Regions from separate parts of the Salinicoccus roseus genome, predicted to be linked through region 1. Evidence: riboswitches for the same ligand, from Rfam matches in the RefSeq annotation. Region 1 holds a riboswitch; each other region holds the start of a gene.
What was found. Region 1 has a riboswitch for thiamine pyrophosphate ahead of EDC33_RS04575 (YkoF family thiamine/hydroxymethylpyrimidine-binding protein). Riboswitches for the same ligand answer to the same signal wherever they lie in the genome.
Positions count from the first base shown of each region.

Region 2: it holds a riboswitch for thiamine pyrophosphate, as region 1 does, so the genes downstream of both, EDC33_RS03260 (ECF transporter S component) here and EDC33_RS04575 (YkoF family thiamine/hydroxymethylpyrimidine-binding protein) in region 1, are expected to answer to the same signal.
Region 3: it holds a riboswitch for thiamine pyrophosphate, as region 1 does, so the genes downstream of both, EDC33_RS05365 (ABC transporter substrate-binding protein) here and EDC33_RS04575 (YkoF family thiamine/hydroxymethylpyrimidine-binding protein) in region 1, are expected to answer to the same signal.
Region 4: it holds a riboswitch for thiamine pyrophosphate, as region 1 does, so the genes downstream of both, tenA (thiaminase II) here and EDC33_RS04575 (YkoF family thiamine/hydroxymethylpyrimidine-binding protein) in region 1, are expected to answer to the same signal.

Region 1 is NZ_RKQJ01000001.1:881,194-885,718, reverse strand. Features, by position in the region: gene EDC33_RS04585 (aldehyde dehydrogenase family protein) at 1-888, opposite strand, end outside; gene EDC33_RS04580 (VOC family protein) at 1,067-1,492, shown strand; gene EDC33_RS04575 (YkoF family thiamine/hydroxymethylpyrimidine-binding protein) at 1,538-2,122, opposite strand; TPP riboswitch at 2,203-2,299, opposite strand; gene EDC33_RS04570 (AEC family transporter) at 2,479-3,402, shown strand; gene EDC33_RS04565 (SDR family NAD(P)-dependent oxidoreductase) at 3,563-4,300, shown strand.
Region 2 is NZ_RKQJ01000001.1:610,677-615,201, reverse strand. Features, by position in the region: gene EDC33_RS03270 (ABC transporter ATP-binding protein) at 1-920, shown strand, start outside; gene EDC33_RS03265 (ABC transporter ATP-binding protein) at 913-2,736, shown strand; TPP riboswitch at 2,785-2,875, shown strand; gene EDC33_RS03260 (ECF transporter S component) at 2,944-3,522, shown strand; gene EDC33_RS03255 (ABC transporter ATP-binding protein) at 3,525-4,525, shown strand, end outside.
Region 3 is NZ_RKQJ01000001.1:1,051,801-1,056,325, reverse strand. Features, by position in the region: gene EDC33_RS05370 (ABC transporter permease) at 1-386, opposite strand, end outside; gene EDC33_RS05365 (ABC transporter substrate-binding protein) at 403-1,395, opposite strand; TPP riboswitch at 1,504-1,602, opposite strand; gene EDC33_RS05360 (GNAT family N-acetyltransferase) at 1,705-2,127, opposite strand; gene EDC33_RS05355 (DUF2538 family protein) at 2,138-2,602, opposite strand; gene EDC33_RS05350 (LCP family protein) at 2,615-4,033, opposite strand; gene EDC33_RS05345 (glycosyltransferase family 4 protein) at 4,223-4,525, shown strand, end outside.
Region 4 is NZ_RKQJ01000001.1:455,539-460,063, reverse strand. Features, by position in the region: gene EDC33_RS02510 (ABC-ATPase domain-containing protein) at 1-25, shown strand, start outside; gene EDC33_RS02505 (hypothetical protein) at 112-351, opposite strand; gene chrA (chromate efflux transporter) at 438-1,592, opposite strand; TPP riboswitch at 1,814-1,913, shown strand; gene tenA (thiaminase II) at 1,985-2,668, shown strand; gene thiD (bifunctional hydroxymethylpyrimidine kinase/phosphomethylpyrimidine kinase) at 2,661-3,467, shown strand; gene thiM (hydroxyethylthiazole kinase) at 3,460-4,245, shown strand; gene thiE (thiamine phosphate synthase) at 4,245-4,525, shown strand, end outside.

The DNA.
Region 1 (4,525 bases):
ATGCACATACATGCGTTTTGCGATCATGCAGATCTGGCCACCTGTGAGGAAGTTCGAAATGACGACACGGCGCATGGCTGCTTCATCATTCACATCGAAGTCGTCGAGGAAGATGGCAGGGTCGTTGCCGCCGAGTTCGAGCGTGACGTTCTTGATCGTGTCTGCTGCCGCCTTCATGATGTGGCGGCCTGTATTCGTACCGCCGGTGAAGGCGATTTTGCGTACCTTGTCGTTTGAAGTAAGCTCAATACCGATGTCTGCATCCCCATTGACGATGTTCAGCACGCCTTCAGGGAATTCTTCTGCGACCATCTGTGTCACAAGCGTCACAGTAAGCGGCGCCATCGGGCTCGGCTTCATCACCATCGTATTGCCGGCAAGCAGCGCCGGTGCAATCTTCTCGGTGGAGAGTGCCAATGGATAATTCCATGGACTGATGGCGGATACCACCCCGATCGGGTCATGGCGCAGGATGTTCTTGCCGCGCTCGTCTTCGTTGACTTCTTCCTTGTATACGCGTTCTGCGTTCTCCACTGCATACTCCATGAACATGAGGGAAACCGTCAATTCACCTTGTGCATCATAGATCGGCTTGCCGTGCTCTTTGGAAAGCAGTTTGGCGAGATCATCCTGGTTGTCCTTTATCTTCTGTATCCCTTTCTGCATGCGTTCTATGCGATCCTTCATCTCTGAATGTTTCCAGGATTTGAAGGCTTCATCTGCAGCGTCGATCGCCTGCTTCGCCTCTTCGACTGTATTTTTCGGCCAATAGCCTGCCGTTTCCTCCGGTTTTGCCGGATTTTCACGGGGGGCGTGATCCTGTGCTTCGACTATTTCGCCATTTATATATGCATTCACTGTCAGTGGTGTCTCAAGTTTAAGTGCCAATGTGATTGCCTCCTTGTATCATTACTGGTTATCCATTGTCGTTCTTTCCCGGTTGGGCGGTGCGTGAAACATCATGCAGCGGGGGCCGGCCGGCCCCACACGCATTTCTATTTTATGGTATATTGGAAGTGTGAAAATGCTCCGGATTTACGCATCCTATTCGCAAAGGGGAATTGCCATGGACAGGATCAATCTGATTACGCTCGGTGTAAAAGATATGTCGACTGCAGTCGACTTTTACCGCAAGCTTGGATTTGAAGCATCACTGGTCGGCAGTGAAGAAGCGCTGGAAATCGTATTTTTCAGGATGAAGGGTTCAAAGCTCTCCCTCTATCCGCTGGAAAAACTGGCGGAGGAGACCGGACAGCCGGTACCTGATGGTGGATTCAATGGCGTGACGCTCGCCTATAATGCGAAGTCCGAATCGGAAGTGGACCAGGTTCTGAAGACTGCCGGCAGAATCGGAGGGATGGTCGTGAAGGAGGCGGCCCCGACGGACTGGGGCGGCTATAGCGGCTACTTCACAGATCCGGACGGCCACTACTGGGAAGTGGCATATGGCGCGGACTGGGAATTCGACGATAATGACATGCTGATCATCTGATACAGAAAGAGGGGAGCCCGGCCGGGCTCCCCTCTTCATATCGTCCTAGCTGTTCGACGGGCTGTTTGCTGAAATCGTGAATGTCATCGTCGTGTGGCTTACCGCTTCCTGTACTTTCGTAAAGGATGACTCCATGGCGCTGAAGATGTCCGGCACCGTCCCGTCGAGCCGCGTGGCGTAATGGGATGGGCTCACCGTGACGCCGGCCTCCTTCGACAAGTCGATCTGTTCGTAGATGACATCCATATAGTCGGTCGTATTCATCGGATAGAGGGCGAACTTGCATCCTGCCTTCTGCTGGACGTCTTTTGAAGGTGCATTCAACCGATCCGGGGATGCATCCATGTAGGCATCCCCGGAAGAATCACCCGGACAGCCGATGGAGAACGTTCCGCTCATCTCGACATGTTTCCCCGTCTTGGCCGCCTCAAGGTAGATTCCCTGGACGACATCGAATACATGCTCGATCCGTCCACGCACACACGTCGAGACGTCATCCGTCTCTTTCCACACCTTCGATGTGTCGACCCGATCCAGTGCGCCGAGGATCACTTCCGCGAAATCATCGCTCATCACACTCAAGTTGAACTGGCAGCCCGCAATCCGTTCTGTTCCGCATTCCTGTACCATAATCATGCCTCCAATGATTTTATTGAAAATGAAAAAGCTGCACTCCCGAGGGAATGCAGCAGATGTATGGAGTGGTGCGGACATACAAGGCTGCACTTCCCCACGCTGGTGTTATCCAGATCGGGTGGTAAGGGTCCGGTATCTCCGTCTCAGCCTAAGGCGCCCCCAGTGCATCGGTATGCAGTTTTTCATTACAGTTACCATGATAGTGGATTGGGGCCTGGCGTGTAAAGCGGTATGGGAATCAGCCCCGGGATGTATATTCTGAAGTGGAAGCGCTTGAAGAGGCAGTGCTTTGGAGCGGGCCCCGCGCAAAGTGGTAGAATATAGGGGTGAGAGTAGAAAGGAGGGAGGATATGGCATATATCTCCCTTGTATTTCTGGATGTCATACTGCCGATCCTGATTCTGCTCGGCGTCGGTGTCATCCTCCAGAAGAAGTTCGAATTCCGTCTGCGTCCGATTGCGAATCTCGTCACCTACTGTTTCCTGCCGGCCGCGGTATTCCTGAACATATATGAAGCGGACATCGACTTTGAACTGCTGGGACAGCTCGCATTGTATCTGGTACTGTTCATTACTGCAATGATGGTGGTCGGTGAACTGCTCGCCCGGGGGCTCGGCCTTCGCGGAGGGGAGCGGACCGCGCTCAAGAACAGTGTCTCTCTGATGAACTCCGGCAACTACGGGCTGCCCGTCAGCCATCTCGTATTCAGTGCCAACCCGGTGGGTGTATCTGTGCAGATCATCGTGCTCGTCGTCCAGAATCTGCTGACGTTCACATATGGCCTGTACAATCTGCGGTCCAATGCGAAATCCGTCGTGGAACTCTTCCGGGAACTGCTCCGGCTGCCGATCATCTATGCACTGGCGGCCGCGTTCATCCTGCAGGCAATTGACGTCGAACTGCCGAGTTTCATCAGCGTGCCTGTCGAGCAGCTCGCCGGTGGGTTCGCCGCGCTCGCGCTGCTCCTCCTCGGGATGCAGCTTGCACAGATCGAGATCCGTTCCTTCCACAGGGTGATCGCCTGGAGCGCACTCGGCCGGCTGGTCATCGGACCCGCAGTCGCCCTGGCCATCATATTCATGCTCGGCATCGAAGGCGTCATCGCCCAATCGCTCTTCATTGCGAGCGCGTTCCCGACCTCGAGGAATACTGCGACCCTCGCACTCGAATATGATGTCGAACCGGAACTCCATGCCCAGGTGGTCCTTTATTCCACGGTACTCAGCAGCATCACCGTGACATTCGTCATCTATCTGTCCATGCAGCTGTTCTAGATGGGGGCGGTTGGAGGGCTAATTGTCACTGAGTGTCCGAGTGAATTACAATTGAAAGGTCCAACTGCCTTAATTCAGACACACTTATCGTGTTTCAGTCATCTCTGGCTGAGGTATATGTATAGTGAGTCAGATGGAGTCATCGAAAGGGGAAATGATTTTGGAACTTAAGGATAAAGTTGCGATTGTAACAGGTGGCGGATCAGGTATTGGTTTAGCTACAGCGAAGGCGTTCCTGGATAAAGGCGCGAAAGTCATTGTGGCTGATTACAATGAAGAGTCTGGTAAGAAAGCAGAAGAGAGCCTCAAACAATATGGGGATATCCTGTTTGAGAAAGTGGATGTCTCCGTTGAAGAGGATGTCAAAAACGTCGTTGCTCTCGCCGTTGAAAAGTTTGGACGACTGGATGTCATGTTCAACAATGCCGGAATCGGTGTCCAGGGCGAGACGCACAAGCTTTCCTACGAAGACTACAACAAAGTAATCAAAGTCAATCAGGACAGCGTATTCTTCGGTTCAAAATACGCAATCCCTGAAATGCAGAAGGTGGGCGGCGGTGCAATCATCAATACAGCCTCCATCCTCGGCAGTGTCGGCGAGCCGACAGCATTCGCGTACAATGCGTCCAAAGGCGCCGTGAATCTGATGACGAAATCCGTCGCTTTACAATATGCCAAGGACAACATCCGAGTCAGCGCAGTTGCTCCCGGCTACGTCGAGTCCGGTATGGTGAACAGGGAAGCATTGGGAGATTATTACGAAACTCTCGTAGACAAGCACCCAATCGGCAGACTTGGTGAACCGGAAGAAATCGCACATGCGGTCGTATTCCTGGCGGAAAATGAATTCACTACAGGCACCACACTTCTTGTGGACGGCGGCTACACAGCCCAGTAATGTAGTGGATAGTGCAGGCACCAGACCAAAAGTCTGGTGTCTTTTTTTGTTTTTCTCAATTCTTTTTATTAAAGTCTTTATCTTTGTTGTAAAAAGTAATATAATAGCTTAATGGTTAAATTATTAGTATACTCTCAACATTTTAAATTTGTTTATTTTTCACAATAGTGTTGATTGGGCCTTATAAATTTGTTAGGTTGGGACAGAATATCAAACGTAATATTA
Region 2 (4,525 bases), 270 kb from region 1:
AGGTCGGGGAAGTCGTTGCGGTCATCAACTATGCCCTCCGGATGCAGGGCGGATTCTCGATGTTCGCATTCATCATCATCGCATTCAGCCGGTCCAAGGCTTCCAGTGAACGGATGGCGGAAGTCCTGAACACACCAGTCAGTGTGAATGACAACGATGAAATAAAGAAGGTGGACCGGGCGGGCACAGTAAGATTCGACAATGTATCCTTCAAGTATCCGGGGTCCACACGCTATGTGCTCCGGGATATCACTTTCGACATCAAAGAGAACGAAAAATTCGTCATCATGGGCGGCACGGGTTCCGGCAAGAGCACACTGCTCGGCCTGATTCCGAAGATGTATGATGTCAGGGAAGGTGATGTCTATGTCAACGACATCAATGTGAAGGAATGGAACGAGGAAGATCTGCGGCAGACCATCGGCTATGTGCCGCAGTCTGCAGTCCTCTTCTCCGGCAGCATTTTTGAAAATCTGTTGTGGGGGGACCTTGAAGCCGGCGAATCCGAAATCTTCACCTCCACTCAGAAGGCGCAGATCCACCGCTCGATAGAATCGTTCGACCATCGCTATGATACGCGGGTGGGACAGCGGGGCGTCACACTTTCCGGCGGACAGAAGCAGCGCCTGTCGATCGCACGGGCCCTTGTCAGGAAACCAGGTATCCTCATCCTCGATGACAGCACCTCCGCACTCGATATCCGTACGGAATCGGCACTGTGGGAGTCCATCAAGGATGAGAATACGACGCGCATCATCGTCACGCAGAAGGTCATTACGGCAAGGATGGCCGACCGCATCCTGCTCCTCGACAATGGGGAGATCAGTGCGCTCGGAAGCCATGAAGAGCTGGTGGAACAGTCCGAACTCTACCGTTCCATCGTCGAATCACAAATGGAAGGGGGGCAATTGGATGATTGATTTTATCAGACGGCCATTCGGCCACGAACCGGTCCTCAAAAAGGAGGAGATCGGCCGAAAGAAAAAGAAGGAGGACCAGCGGGCGAACGACATCACCGGCACCCTGAAGCGGATGTGGCAGTTCATTTCGGAGGAGCGGGCGCTTCTATACGGCATCATCTTCCTCGTGACACTGACCAGCCTGCTGAGCATCACAGGGCCCTTCCTCGTCGGGTATATCGTGGACAACTACTTCATACCGGGGGAGATGGACGGACTGTCCACCATACTGCTCTTCCTGCTCGTCGTCTACATCCTGCTGTCATCGACGCAGTATACCGCCGCCTTCTTCATGGTGGGGCTGTCCCAGAGGACGGTCTATAAGCTGCGGAGCCGGCTGTTTTCACATATGCAGAAACTGCCGGTATCATTCTATGACAAGCGGCAGCACGGCGAGCTGATGAGCCGCATGACCAATGACATCGAAACGATTTCACAGACGCTCAATACATCATTCATCCAGTTCACGACAAGCATCGTCACGCTGATCGGTACGATCAGCGTCATGCTTTATCTGAGTCCACTGCTCACACTCCTCACCGTGCTGATCATCCCGGTGCTGATATTCGCTGTAGGCTTCATCACAAGGCGCACCGGACCGCTCTATAAGAAACGGCAGCGGGCGACCGGTGAACTGAACGGATATATCGAAGAGATGGTATCCGGGCAGGAGATCGTCAAGGTCTTCTCGCAGGAGGAGACGGCGATCCGCAACTTCAATGAAAAGGCGGGAAATCTCAGGGACATCACCTTCTGGGCATTCCTGTACGCTGGCTTCATCCCGAAAGTGATGAACATGCTGAACAACGTCAGCTTTACGATTGTGGCCGGTGCCGGCGGTCTGCTCGTCTTCTATACGGATGGTGTCGTCACAATCGGTACCATCGTCGTGTTTGCAGAATATGCACGGCAGTTCACACGGCCGCTTGCCGACCTTTCCAACCAGTTCAACCAGGTGCTTTCGGCCATCGCCGGAGCGGAGCGCGTATTCGGCATCATCGATTCCGAGCCGGAGAAGGATGAAGGGAAGATCACCGGCAGGACCATAGCGGGTGAGATTGAATTCGATGATGTCTCATTCTCCTATGACCCGACGCAGAAGACACCGACGATCAGAAACTTGAGCTTCAGGATCGATGCAGGCGAATCGGTCGCCCTGATCGGTGCGACCGGTGCCGGCAAGACGACCGTCATGCAGCTGCTGGCCAGGTTCTATGAAACGGATTCCGGAGAGGTCCGGATCGACGGGGAGAACATCCTCGACTACAGCCGTTCGACCGTCCGTTCACAGACGGCGTTCGTCCTGCAGGATCCCTACCTGTTCGAATCGACGATCCGGGAGAACATCCGCTACGGCAAACTTGATGCAACGGATGAGGAAGTGGTCGAGGCGGCGAAGCTTGCCAACGCCCACGACTTCATCGTTGCATTAGAAGAGGGCTATGACACGGTTCTGGAAGCCGACGAGGGCTTCATCTCCCAGGGGCAGAAACAGCTGATATCGATCGCCCGCGCCCTTATCACGGATCCGGCGATACTGCTACTGGACGAGGCGACGAGCAGCATCGATACGGTGACGGAGCTCAAGATCCAGGAGGCGCTCGAGCGGCTGATGAAGGACCGGACAAGCATCATCATCGCCCACAGGCTGAATACGATAAAGGCCGTGGACCGCATCTTCGTCATGGAGCTCGGGGAATTGGTCGAAAGCGGTTCTGAAGAGGAACTCGTCAGACAGCGCGGCCGCTATTACCAGATGGTAGACGACAATAAATGACTTCACAAAATTCAGAAAGTGTACTATGATGGAGCCAACCGAATAAATAACCACCACTAGGGGTGTCCGCAAGGACTGAGAATCACCCTTATCACCTGATCTAGATCATACTAGCGTAGGGAAGTGGCATATTTTACATATAATATGCACACCACTCCGCTAGTGGTGTGTTTTTTGTTTGGAATATATTATATGGAGGCTTTTATAATGGCAAAAAGAAAAGGGCTGACCCTGACCGATGTGCTGATCACGGTCGTCATCGCCCTCGTATTCTCGTTCATCTATTCAATATGGGGCGGCGTCTATACGGCGCTTGAACCGCTTGGACTGCATCTGAACCAGCTGCTGTACGGCATGTGGTTCATCGCAGCAGTGGTTGCCTATCTCGTCATAAGAAAACCCGGCGTGGCGCTGATTGCGGAATTTGCAGCGGCATCGGGAGAAACGATCGTCATGCTGCAGTTCGATGTCATGCTGATCGTGTATGGGCTCATCCAGGGGCTTGCATGCGAAATCGTATTCGCCATCGTGAAATACGAAAGCACATCCCTGATGGTGGCGGTCATCGCCGGCATTTCGGCGGCACTTGCGACATTCCCGCTCGACTGGTACTACGGCTACCTCGGCCAGCTTGCGACATGGAATCTGCTGCTGATGTTCGGCTTCAGGGTGCTGAGTGGTGCACTCATTGCCGGCTGGCTCGCGCACCTGCTGTACCGTGCACTGAAGGAGACTGGTGTACTGAAACTCGTCGGCAATGGCCATGCTGCTGAAGAAGGGCTTTGACCATGTGCATAGAAGTGGAAAAGCTGCGTCTGAAGTTCCCGGAATCGGAATCACCCCTCTTCACCGGCCTCGACCTGAAGATAGGGAAAGGTGAGAAGGTCCTCATCGTCGGACCGAGCGGCTCCGGCAAGAGCACGCTGCTCAATGTGCTCGGGGGCCTCATACCGGATACGATCACGATACCGATGAAGGCCGATAGACTTGAACTGCCCAAATCCAGTGCGTACGTCTTCCAGGACCCGGATTCCCAGTTCACGATGCCGACGGTTGCTGAGGAACTCGCCTTTGTCCTTGAGAACAGGCAGGTGCCAAAGGAAGAGATGAAGCCCCTGTTCATGAAGGCGCTCGACATGGTCGGACTTGATGTGGCGCCGGAGCGTGCCATACAGACACTCTCCGGGGGAATGAAGCAGAAGCTCGCCATCGCCTCGGCACTGCTCCAGCAGGCGGACACGCTGTTCCTCGATGAGCCGACAAGCATGCTGGACGGCAGATCGGCGGCCCATCTCTGGGATACCGTCAGGGCCATGTGGGATGAGCTGACCGTCGTCATCATCGAACATCGTGTCGAAGCACTATGGCACAGGGTCGACCGGGTGATACTGATGGATGACGCCGGTGGGATCGCATGTTCCGCACCCCCTGAGGAGATGCTGGAGGTGCATCGCCGACTGCTCGACCAATATGGCGTGTGGCATCCACGTTCTTGGGATGAGGCCCCGCACCTTCCGAAAATTGCACCGCAATCCAGCACATTGATGGAAGCAAAAAACCTCTCCATCAAGAGAGGGGGCAGGCACCTTCTGACGGTAGACAGCCTGAGGATCGGAAAAGGCGAGTGGATTACACTTGAAGGGGATAATGGAACGGGCAAGTCGAGCCTGCTGCTTGCACTGATGAAACTCATCCCTTCGGGAGGGAAGGTGCTTTTCGGAGGCGGTCGGATCGGACGGACGCGCCATCTCGGCGGCAGGGTCTATCCGGTCTTCCAGAATCCGGAACT
Region 3 (4,525 bases), 170 kb from region 1:
AGTGTGATGATCAGGATCTTCGGTAGTGTGCCGAAGCCGAACCACAGCACGAGCAGCGGTGCCAGGGCGATGATGGGCACATTCTGGGAAAGTACCATCAGCGGATAGATGCTCTCCTTGGCCCGCGGCATCAGATGGAGCAGTATGGCGAGCAGAAGCCCGACTCCTACGCCGAGGGCGAACCCTCCGAGTGCAATCTGTATTGTGGCGAGGCTGTGGCCCAACAGGCGCGGATAGATATCCATGCCTTCCTGTATGATCTGCATCGGGCTTGGCAGGACCCAGTCACGGATGTCAAAGAGCGAGACGGCCAGCTGCCAGATCACCAGTATGGCCAGTATCGCAAGGAGCGGTGGAATCACGCTCCATGATGAAATTCGTCGCATTCGCTATTCCTCCAATTTACTCTCCACCAGGCAGGTATTCGTTCGTGAACGCCTGGTCGACGTCGAGTTCGGATTCGATCAGGCCGCTTTCATACATCCAGTTCATATAGTTCTCCCAGACGTCCCGCTCCTGATGGCCCCAGTAGGGCGCATCCCCCTGATAGACGTCCGTCAGCCACTCCTGGCTCGCCATGACGAGTTCTTCGTCGAGGTCCGGCTCTGCATCGAGCAGGTGCTGTGCCGCCGTTTCCGGGTCGTCCATCGCAAGCTGATAGCCTTCGGCCGTCGCTTCTGTGAATGCCTCGACGGTTTCGGCGTCATTTTCGATCATCTCTTCGTTCGTGATCAGGACGGGCGTGTAGAAGTTGAGAGCGTCGGAATACTCGGTGAAGTCGATCGTGTTGAGCGGGAAGTCGCGCAGTTCCGCTTCGATGCCAGTCCAGCCGTAGTAGATCCATGCAAAGTCGACATCACGCTGTACGGCGGTGAAGAAGTCCGTGTCGCCGATGTTGATGATGTCGACATTCTCAATATCGGCATCATCCGCCTGCATGATGGAGGCGATGGTCTCCTCCTCGATCGGGGAGCCGTATCCCCCATAAGTGTGGCCCTCGAGGTCGGATGGCGTCTCAAGTCCATATTCCTCAGGTGAAGCCAAGACGGATGTATTATCCTGTATGATGGCCGCCAGCGAAACGATCGATACGTCCTGGAGGCGTGCCTGTGTGACGTTCTCCTGGGCACTGATGCCGAAGTCCCCGTTGCCCGTCGCAACGGTCTGTTCCGCACCCGCTTCACCCGGCAGGATGATCTCGACATCGAGCCCTGCTTCCTCGTAGTAGCCCTCCGCCTGCGCGGCGTAGATGCCTGTATGGTTCGTATTCGGCGTCCAGTCGAGTACGAAGGTGACTTCCGTCAGCCCATCGTCCTCCGTTTGGCCGCCGTCCCCGTTCCCGCCGCATGCTGCGAGCAGCAGTACCGGTATAAAGATGGACAATAATTTCTTCATGATAAAATCTCCTCTCAAGATCGGGTGCCTCCCATACCGCAAAAACGGTATAAAAAAACACCTTCCTTATCTGGAGGCGTCAAAGAGCTGCAGCAGGATATACGGATGCCGTATAATCTGCACATTCCCTACGCTGGTATTATCCAGATCAGGTCCAAGGGTCAGGTATTCACCTTCTCAGCCATGACGGCTCCCCTATGCTGTTTCTATTCATTTTGCACATCCATTATATCATGGACGCTTTTCATGTCCAAACGGTTATTTAAAAACACCCGGACAGCGGGATGCCATCCGGGTGTCGATCACTGTCTACAGTGCCTTCTCCATATATACATGCGGAATGCCCGCATCTTCGAATTCATCGGAACTGACGGTGTAGCCGAGCTTCCTGTAGAAGTCGATCGCGTGCACCTGAGCCCCGAGCTTGGCGCGGGTGTAGCCATGCTCCAGGGCATGGTCATGGACGAACTCCATCAGCTTGAAACCGAGCTTCCTGCCGCGTTCCTCGGGCAGGACGGCCATGCGTTCGACCTTGATCATGCCCTCTGAGGCCGGACGGTATCTGACCGTGCCGATCGGCTCGTCATCGATGAGCAGGATGTGCGTCGCCGTGTCTTCATATTCATCGACTTCGCGGTCCATCGGGACGTTCTGCTCCTCGACGAAGACGCGTTTTCTGATTTCAAGGCACTGGTTGTACATGATGTTGTTGTCAGCCACTTTGATTTCCATGGAATCCTCCTTACATTGCATTCTTGCGCCGGATGGCGGTGAACTGCCAGAATATCTTCAACTGCTCGAGGTTCCAGTACTCGAGGCCGAGTGAGAGGGCAGGCTTCGTGTTGAACTTGATGCCGCTCGCTTCAGCCGCTGCGAGCGCCAAATACTGGATGTGGGGCCTGAGCTGCTTGAACGGCTCGGACAGCCGGCCGTCCTCCTTGACCCAGTCCATCGGGAAGATGAGCTCGAATATGTTGATCCGCTTGTAGATGTCCGGCAGCGCGATGATGTAGCACGCCGCATCGACTTCCGGATTCTTCTGCGATTCGCTGAAGTAGCCCCGGATCGACTGGTACATCTCCTTGTGCTCGTGGTTCTGATAGAAATACGTATCTTCGATCTTCGGCTCGCCGCTGTGCTTGATCTGATCTTCCAGGAAATCGAACATCTCGTTGATGTTCGTCTCCTTGTCATACGTCTTCCGCATCACAATCCGCTCCTAGTATTCATTTTGTGCACGGTCCAAGTCCGCGCTGCCAGTGCTGTTGTCGTAGTATTCGCCGGTGTTCTCCTCATAGTTGAACTGCTCCGTGCTTTCCTCCTGTATGCCTTCAGAACCGTTGCCGTCTTCCGGCGGCCAGTAGTTGTCCTCTTCGGTCGTCTGCTCGCCTGGCATTTCGCCCGTCGCTTCTTCCTGCATCGGCTGTTCTCCTGTCGCTTCCTCGCCCGTCGCTTCTTCAGGGCTTGGCTCGCCGGACGCCTCTTCGACATCATCTTCGCCTTCGATGCTGTCCTCAGGGTTGTCCTCCGGAATGCTGAAGCCGTCGCCGAACCGGCTCTCGTAGCCTTCCTGCATGAAGTACGGCTTCTCTTCCGGCTCGAATTCATCCAGATAGTAGTCGTCTACAAACTGGTACGGCACGATATGGTCCGACAGCCGGACATTGATGAGGTCATACGGGTCCGGCTCCTTCATATCGAGCACATCACGGAGGGTTTTGGAGATCGTGAACAGATGCTCCTCGTTCGCCCAGTAGAAGTAGGCACCGTTCTGCTGGAACCAGAAATCCGAGCCGCGCACCTGGGTCGTGTTGAACTCGATGTCGTTGAAGGAGTAGTAGGCCGCAAGGCTGCGTATCGTCTTCGATTCCATGTCATGCTTCGTATTGTCTGCGACGACCTCGATCAGGTCATCGATCTTCGAGAGAGCCCCGGTCGATTTCGCCTTTGCGAGTATCTTCTCGACCATTTCGAGCTGGCGCTGGCCCCGTCCGAGGTCGGTATCCACACGGCGGCTCCTTACGACTGCGAGCGCCTCTTCACCATTCAGTTCCTGGACGCCTTCCTCAAGCTCGATACGGCCGCGGTCCATGGAGTTTGGCTCGTTCATGTCGAACGGCACGTCGAATTCCACACCGCCGAGCGCATCGACCATATCCACGACGGCGGCCATGTTGACGCGGACGTAGTAGTCGACCGGTACGTTCAGAAGGGATTCCACAGCGCGCATGGATGCTTCCGGGCCGCCTTCACGGTGGGCGTGTGTAATCTTGTCGAAATAGTTCTCTTCAGGGAAGTACGTCAATGTATCCCGCGGGATGCTGACGAGTTTCACTTCATCCTGATCCTTGTCGAATGTCGCAAGAATCATCGAATCCGTCCGGAAGTCCCCGGATTCCAGGTCGTCCTCCTCCTTGCGTGATTCACTTTCATCGATGCCGAGGATCAGGACGGTGAAGCTGTCCATCGTCGGATCGATATCATCCAGCCGGAGCTCGGAACGGTCGCGGTCCGTCGCTTCGAACGAATCGCTCACCCCCTGCTCGAATGAATTGAACAGGTTGTATATATATACCCCGATGACCACAAGCACAATGATGAGGAACAGCAGTATGCCGATAAAAATTTTCTTTTTCATGATTTGATAGACCCACTTTGTTTTGGTATTGGTATGTAATGACAGATCGCCATCTTTTAATTATAATATGGAAGAACCATAAAATGGAATAGGAAATGATGATTATTTCCCGATATTAAAACTGTACCATATGATATAGAATATAGAGTGAAATCACAAGAGATAACTAGAACACACCAGAGGTGCTTTATGAAGAAAGTCACAATGTTTGTATGGAACAATTTCGTCAATGATGCAAGAGTGCTCAGGGAAGCCACTGCGCTTACGGAAGCGGGATACGAAGTCACCGTGATCGCCAAGAAGGAGATGGATGAACTGCATCTCCCGTCAAGCGAAACCGTCGCGCCGAACGTCTATGTCAACCGGCCGCTCAAGATGGAGCTGCCGAAGATCATACAGGAGAAAATGAAGTCCACGATCCTGTCGAAGCATCTGCCGAACATGCTCGAGATGTTCAAGATGATGATGCTTGGACGGAGCAGCAACGCAGAC
Region 4 (4,525 bases), 430 kb from region 1:
GAAGGTGAAGAGCAGCAGAAGCTAGGACAAAAAAAGCGGCATCTCCAAATTTTGGGGATGCCGCTTCATTATTTGCATGTTCATTTAATACACAGCTGCAGGAAGCATGTGCTACTTATACTGGTTGAACTGGTTGTCGCCTTTTTCCTGTTCGACCTGGTCTGCTGCATCATTGATCTTCCCTTGCGTTTCATCCTGTTTCGCCTGTACTTTCGACTTCTCGTCCCTGAAATCCTGCTGCTTGGCCTGGGCCTTCTCCTTCATCTGTTCCTTTTGGCTCTTGCCTTCTTCAGCCTTCTGTTCGGCTTCCTGCCGCATCTGTTCCTGCTGATCTTTATTCTGCTCTGTCATGATCATGCACTCCTTTGCGCAAAGATTATGATGATACAGTTTGTTCTACCATTTTTGACATGCAGTTAAACACCATCCTATATCCTCTATAGAACGGCAATCAGCGTGCCACCTGCGGCACCCGCCAATACAACCACCCATGGCGGGAGTTTCCAGTGGACAAGCATGCTGAAAAGTATGGCGGCAAGAACAAAGTCGGCCGTCTGGTTGATGCTGCTCGTCCATATCGGGTTGTATAGGGCTGAGATCAATATGCCGACGACCGCAGCATTGATGCCCGTCAGTGCACCTTTTATGTTTGGATTGCTGCGCAGCATATTCCAGAATGGCAGACTTCCCAGTATGAGCAGGAATGCCGGCAGGAAGATTGCAAACACCGCAAACAGTCCTCCCTGCCACCCACTGATTATGGTGCCGAGGTAGGCGGCGAAGGTGAACAGCGGACCGGGTACGGCCTGCGCTGGACCATAGCCTGCAAGGAATTCCTGTGCCGTCATCCAGCCTGTGGGCACGAACTCCCGTTCCAGAAGCGGCAGCACGACATGGCCGCCTCCGAAAACGAGCGCACCTGAACGATAGAAGCTGTCGAGCATTGCCATCCACTGATTCGAGGTCGCTTCACGAAGGACCGGAAGCAGAACGAGCAGTACAAAAAAGAGGGAGAGGCATACGTACCCCACACGCTTTGAAATAGGAAAGTGAACGGTATCACCGTCATCTGTCGAGTGATTGCGGTAAAGGATGAATCCGATTATCCCCGCAAGCAGAATGACGCCTACCTGCGTAAAGACGGTCTGCCATAATAAAGTGATGACGAGCGCACCCAGGGCGATGGTCCTGCGCTCGAGATCAGGCGTCAGTTTCTGTGCCATGCCGATGATCGCATGGGCCACGACGACCACTGCAACAACCTTCATTCCATCGATCCATCCTGCATCTTCGAAGCCATAAGTATTGAGCATAAGTGCAAACAGTATGAGTGCGATTACAGAGGGGAGGGTGAAGCCGAGGAAGGAGACCAGCCCCCCGATCAGTCCACCGCGGACGACACCGATTCCGATGCCGACCTGACTGCTTGCAGGCCCAGGGAGGAACTGGCAGAGGGCCACCAGGTCGGCATAGGCCGCCTCATCCATCCATTTCCTCCTCCGTACGTATTCTTCATGGAAATAGCCCAAATGCGCAATCGGCCCCCCGAAAGAGGTCAGGCCGAGTCTTGTGGAAACAACCAATATTTCCATCAGCGTTTTTATTCTGCTGCCTGTATCTTCCTGCAACCATGCACCATCCTGATCGTTTTTATGGTGTAACAACGCATTGCTTTGCGCAATGCCGCCATCAATAAGCTAGCGCGGATTACACCAGGGTTCAATAACATTTACAGAAATGACACTTATTCAGTTGGCAGTGATTTATTTGACAATTTATAAAGTATTCTCTACCATTGGAGTCAACTGAATAGAAACACCACTAGGGGTGCTTTTTTGCTGAGACGGCCACCCGGCCGATCCCTTGGACCTGATCTGGCTAATACCAGCGTAGGGAAGTGGTTTGGTACGGCATACACTGTCTACATACTGAACCCGTTTCCCACGCTGGAAACGGGTTTTTATACTATAAGAGGAGAGATCATATGCTGACTGAAGAATTGAGGAATGAAGCGGAACCCATCATCGAGGCGATCTATAATGACACTTTCATCCAGGGACTGATACATGAAAACATTGAGGCGGATGCAATCATCCATTATTTGAAGGCGGATTCACTCTACTTGAAGGAGTTCGCGAAACTTTATGCCATGCTGATTGCCAAAACGAATTCCAGGGAGACTGGAGAATACCTTCTGGGACAGATGGAATTCCTGCTTGAAGGGGAAAGCGAAGCGCATGCCGTATTGTCACAGTCAGTCGGTATGACATATGAAGAGATCACAGACGAAGGTGTATGGTATCCGTCTGCCGACCACTACATCAAACATATGTACTTCAATGCACTTACAAGGGAGAATATCGCGTTCACCTTAAGCGCGATGGTCCCATGTCCATATGTATACAGAAGGCTTGCAGAGAAGGTGATGGCACGTCATACATTTGAAGCCGATCATCCCTACCGTGGCTGGTTTGAATTTTATGCCAGGGATATGGATGACACGCTGGATGTGATGCAGACGATCATCGATAACGAAGCCGAAAAGATGTCGGAAGATGATCTGAGGCAGATCAAAAGGAATTTCATGGAAAGCACAGAACATGAAAGACGCTTCTTCAATATGGCAGCCACGAAGGAACGCTGGATGGAGGTGGGTATCCATGTCTAGAATCCCCATTGCCCTAACTGTCGCGGGAACCGATCCCACCGGCGGTGCGGGGGTGCTGGCCGACAGCAAGACCTTTCATTCGAGGGGAGTATACGGTATGGCGGCGGTGACCTCCCTGACCGCCCAGAACACCACCGGCGTACAGGATGTATTCAATGTGCCTGCAGACTTTCTGGAAAAACAGCTTGAAAGCATAATGAGTGACGAGGTGCCCCACGCGATGAAAAGTGGGATGGTCGCAACAGTGGATATGATGGTCGTGCTTGCGAATATGGTGGCGGACTTCAAAATTCCCTTCGTCATCGACCCGGTCATGATCGCCACGAGCGGTGATGCGCTGATGGAGGAGGAAACCATCGAATTCCTGAGGAGCACACTGGTTCCGAAGTCCATGACCGTAACGCCCAACATCCATGAGGCCGAAAAGATTACAGGCCATAGAATCAGGGGTGAGGCGGATATCAGAAAGGTCGGACGCATCTTCCTTGAGGAACTCGGTGCACACAGCGTGACGATCAAGGGCGGACATCTGCAGGGGGATGCAGTGGATTATCTTTTCACCCGGGATGATACCGTCATATTGAGCGAACCGCGTATAGAAACGCAGCACACCCATGGCACAGGATGTACATTCTCTGCTGTGATGACGGCAGAAATTGCGAAAGGAAAGACGCTTGAAGAGAGCTTCCGGCTGGCCAAAAAGTATATTACATCCGCCATCAGAAACAGTCCGGGCATTGGCAAGGGCAATGGGCCGGTCAATCACTTCAGTTTCAGGGAGGAAGAACTGCATGAATAGATTGGAAAGAATGAGAGAAGAGAATCCCCTCGTCATCTGCATCACAAATGACGTGGTAAAGAATTTTACTGCAAATGGGATGCTTGCGATCGGGGCCTCTCCCATCATGAGCGGCGAAATCACAGAGTCGGAGGACCTGATGAAGGCAGCATCGGCACTGCTGATCAACATTGGTACAGCTGACCGGGCAAAGGTCCATCTGATGGATGAGATGATGGAGGCGGCGGATGACAATGGTGTGCCCATCGTTTTCGATCCGGTCGGCTTCGGTGCATCGCGTTTCAGGGTGGATGTCACCGAAGATCTGCTGGCCCGGCATAAAGTGGCACTCATCAAGGGGAACGCTGGTGAGATGCTGGCCCTATCCGGTTCGGAAAGCCGCATGAAAGGTGTGGATTCCGTTGAAAAGACGAACACGGCAGAAATAGCCGAAGCTGTCTACCGGAAGTATGGCGTGCCGGCATTGGTCACTGGAGAGAAGGATGCACTGGCGACGGAGCATGGTGTGACGACGATGGTGAACGGTCATGGCCTTCAGGGAAAGATTACAGGATCAGGATGTCTGCTCGGTGCCATAACGGCTGCATTCATCGGGACTTCTGACACCTTCGAAAGGAACGCGGTTGTGGATGCTGTAAGCTACTACAATCTTTGTGCCGAAGCTGCAGCCGGCAAGTGCGCCATACCGGCACCGGGAAGCTTCATTGCGGGTCTCATCGATGAATTATATCTGAATGACGATACTCTGCTTGAAGACAGCATTGTGGGAGGTTTATGATGGATCGCGAACTTCTCAGGCTCTATTTCATCTGCGGCAGTGAAGATGCTGAGGGTGATGCGGTTCAAACCGTACGTGAAGCGCTGGAAGGCGGTGCCACGATGTTCCAGCTCAGGGAGAAGGGGCAGCATCCACTCGAGGGGGATGCACTGGTCCGTTTTGCTTCAGACATTAAAAGGGTGTGCAAAGAGTACGATGTGCCATTCATCGTCAATGACGACTGGAAACTGGCAGAAATGGTGAAGGCCGACGGTATCCACCTCGGTCAGGATGACATGGC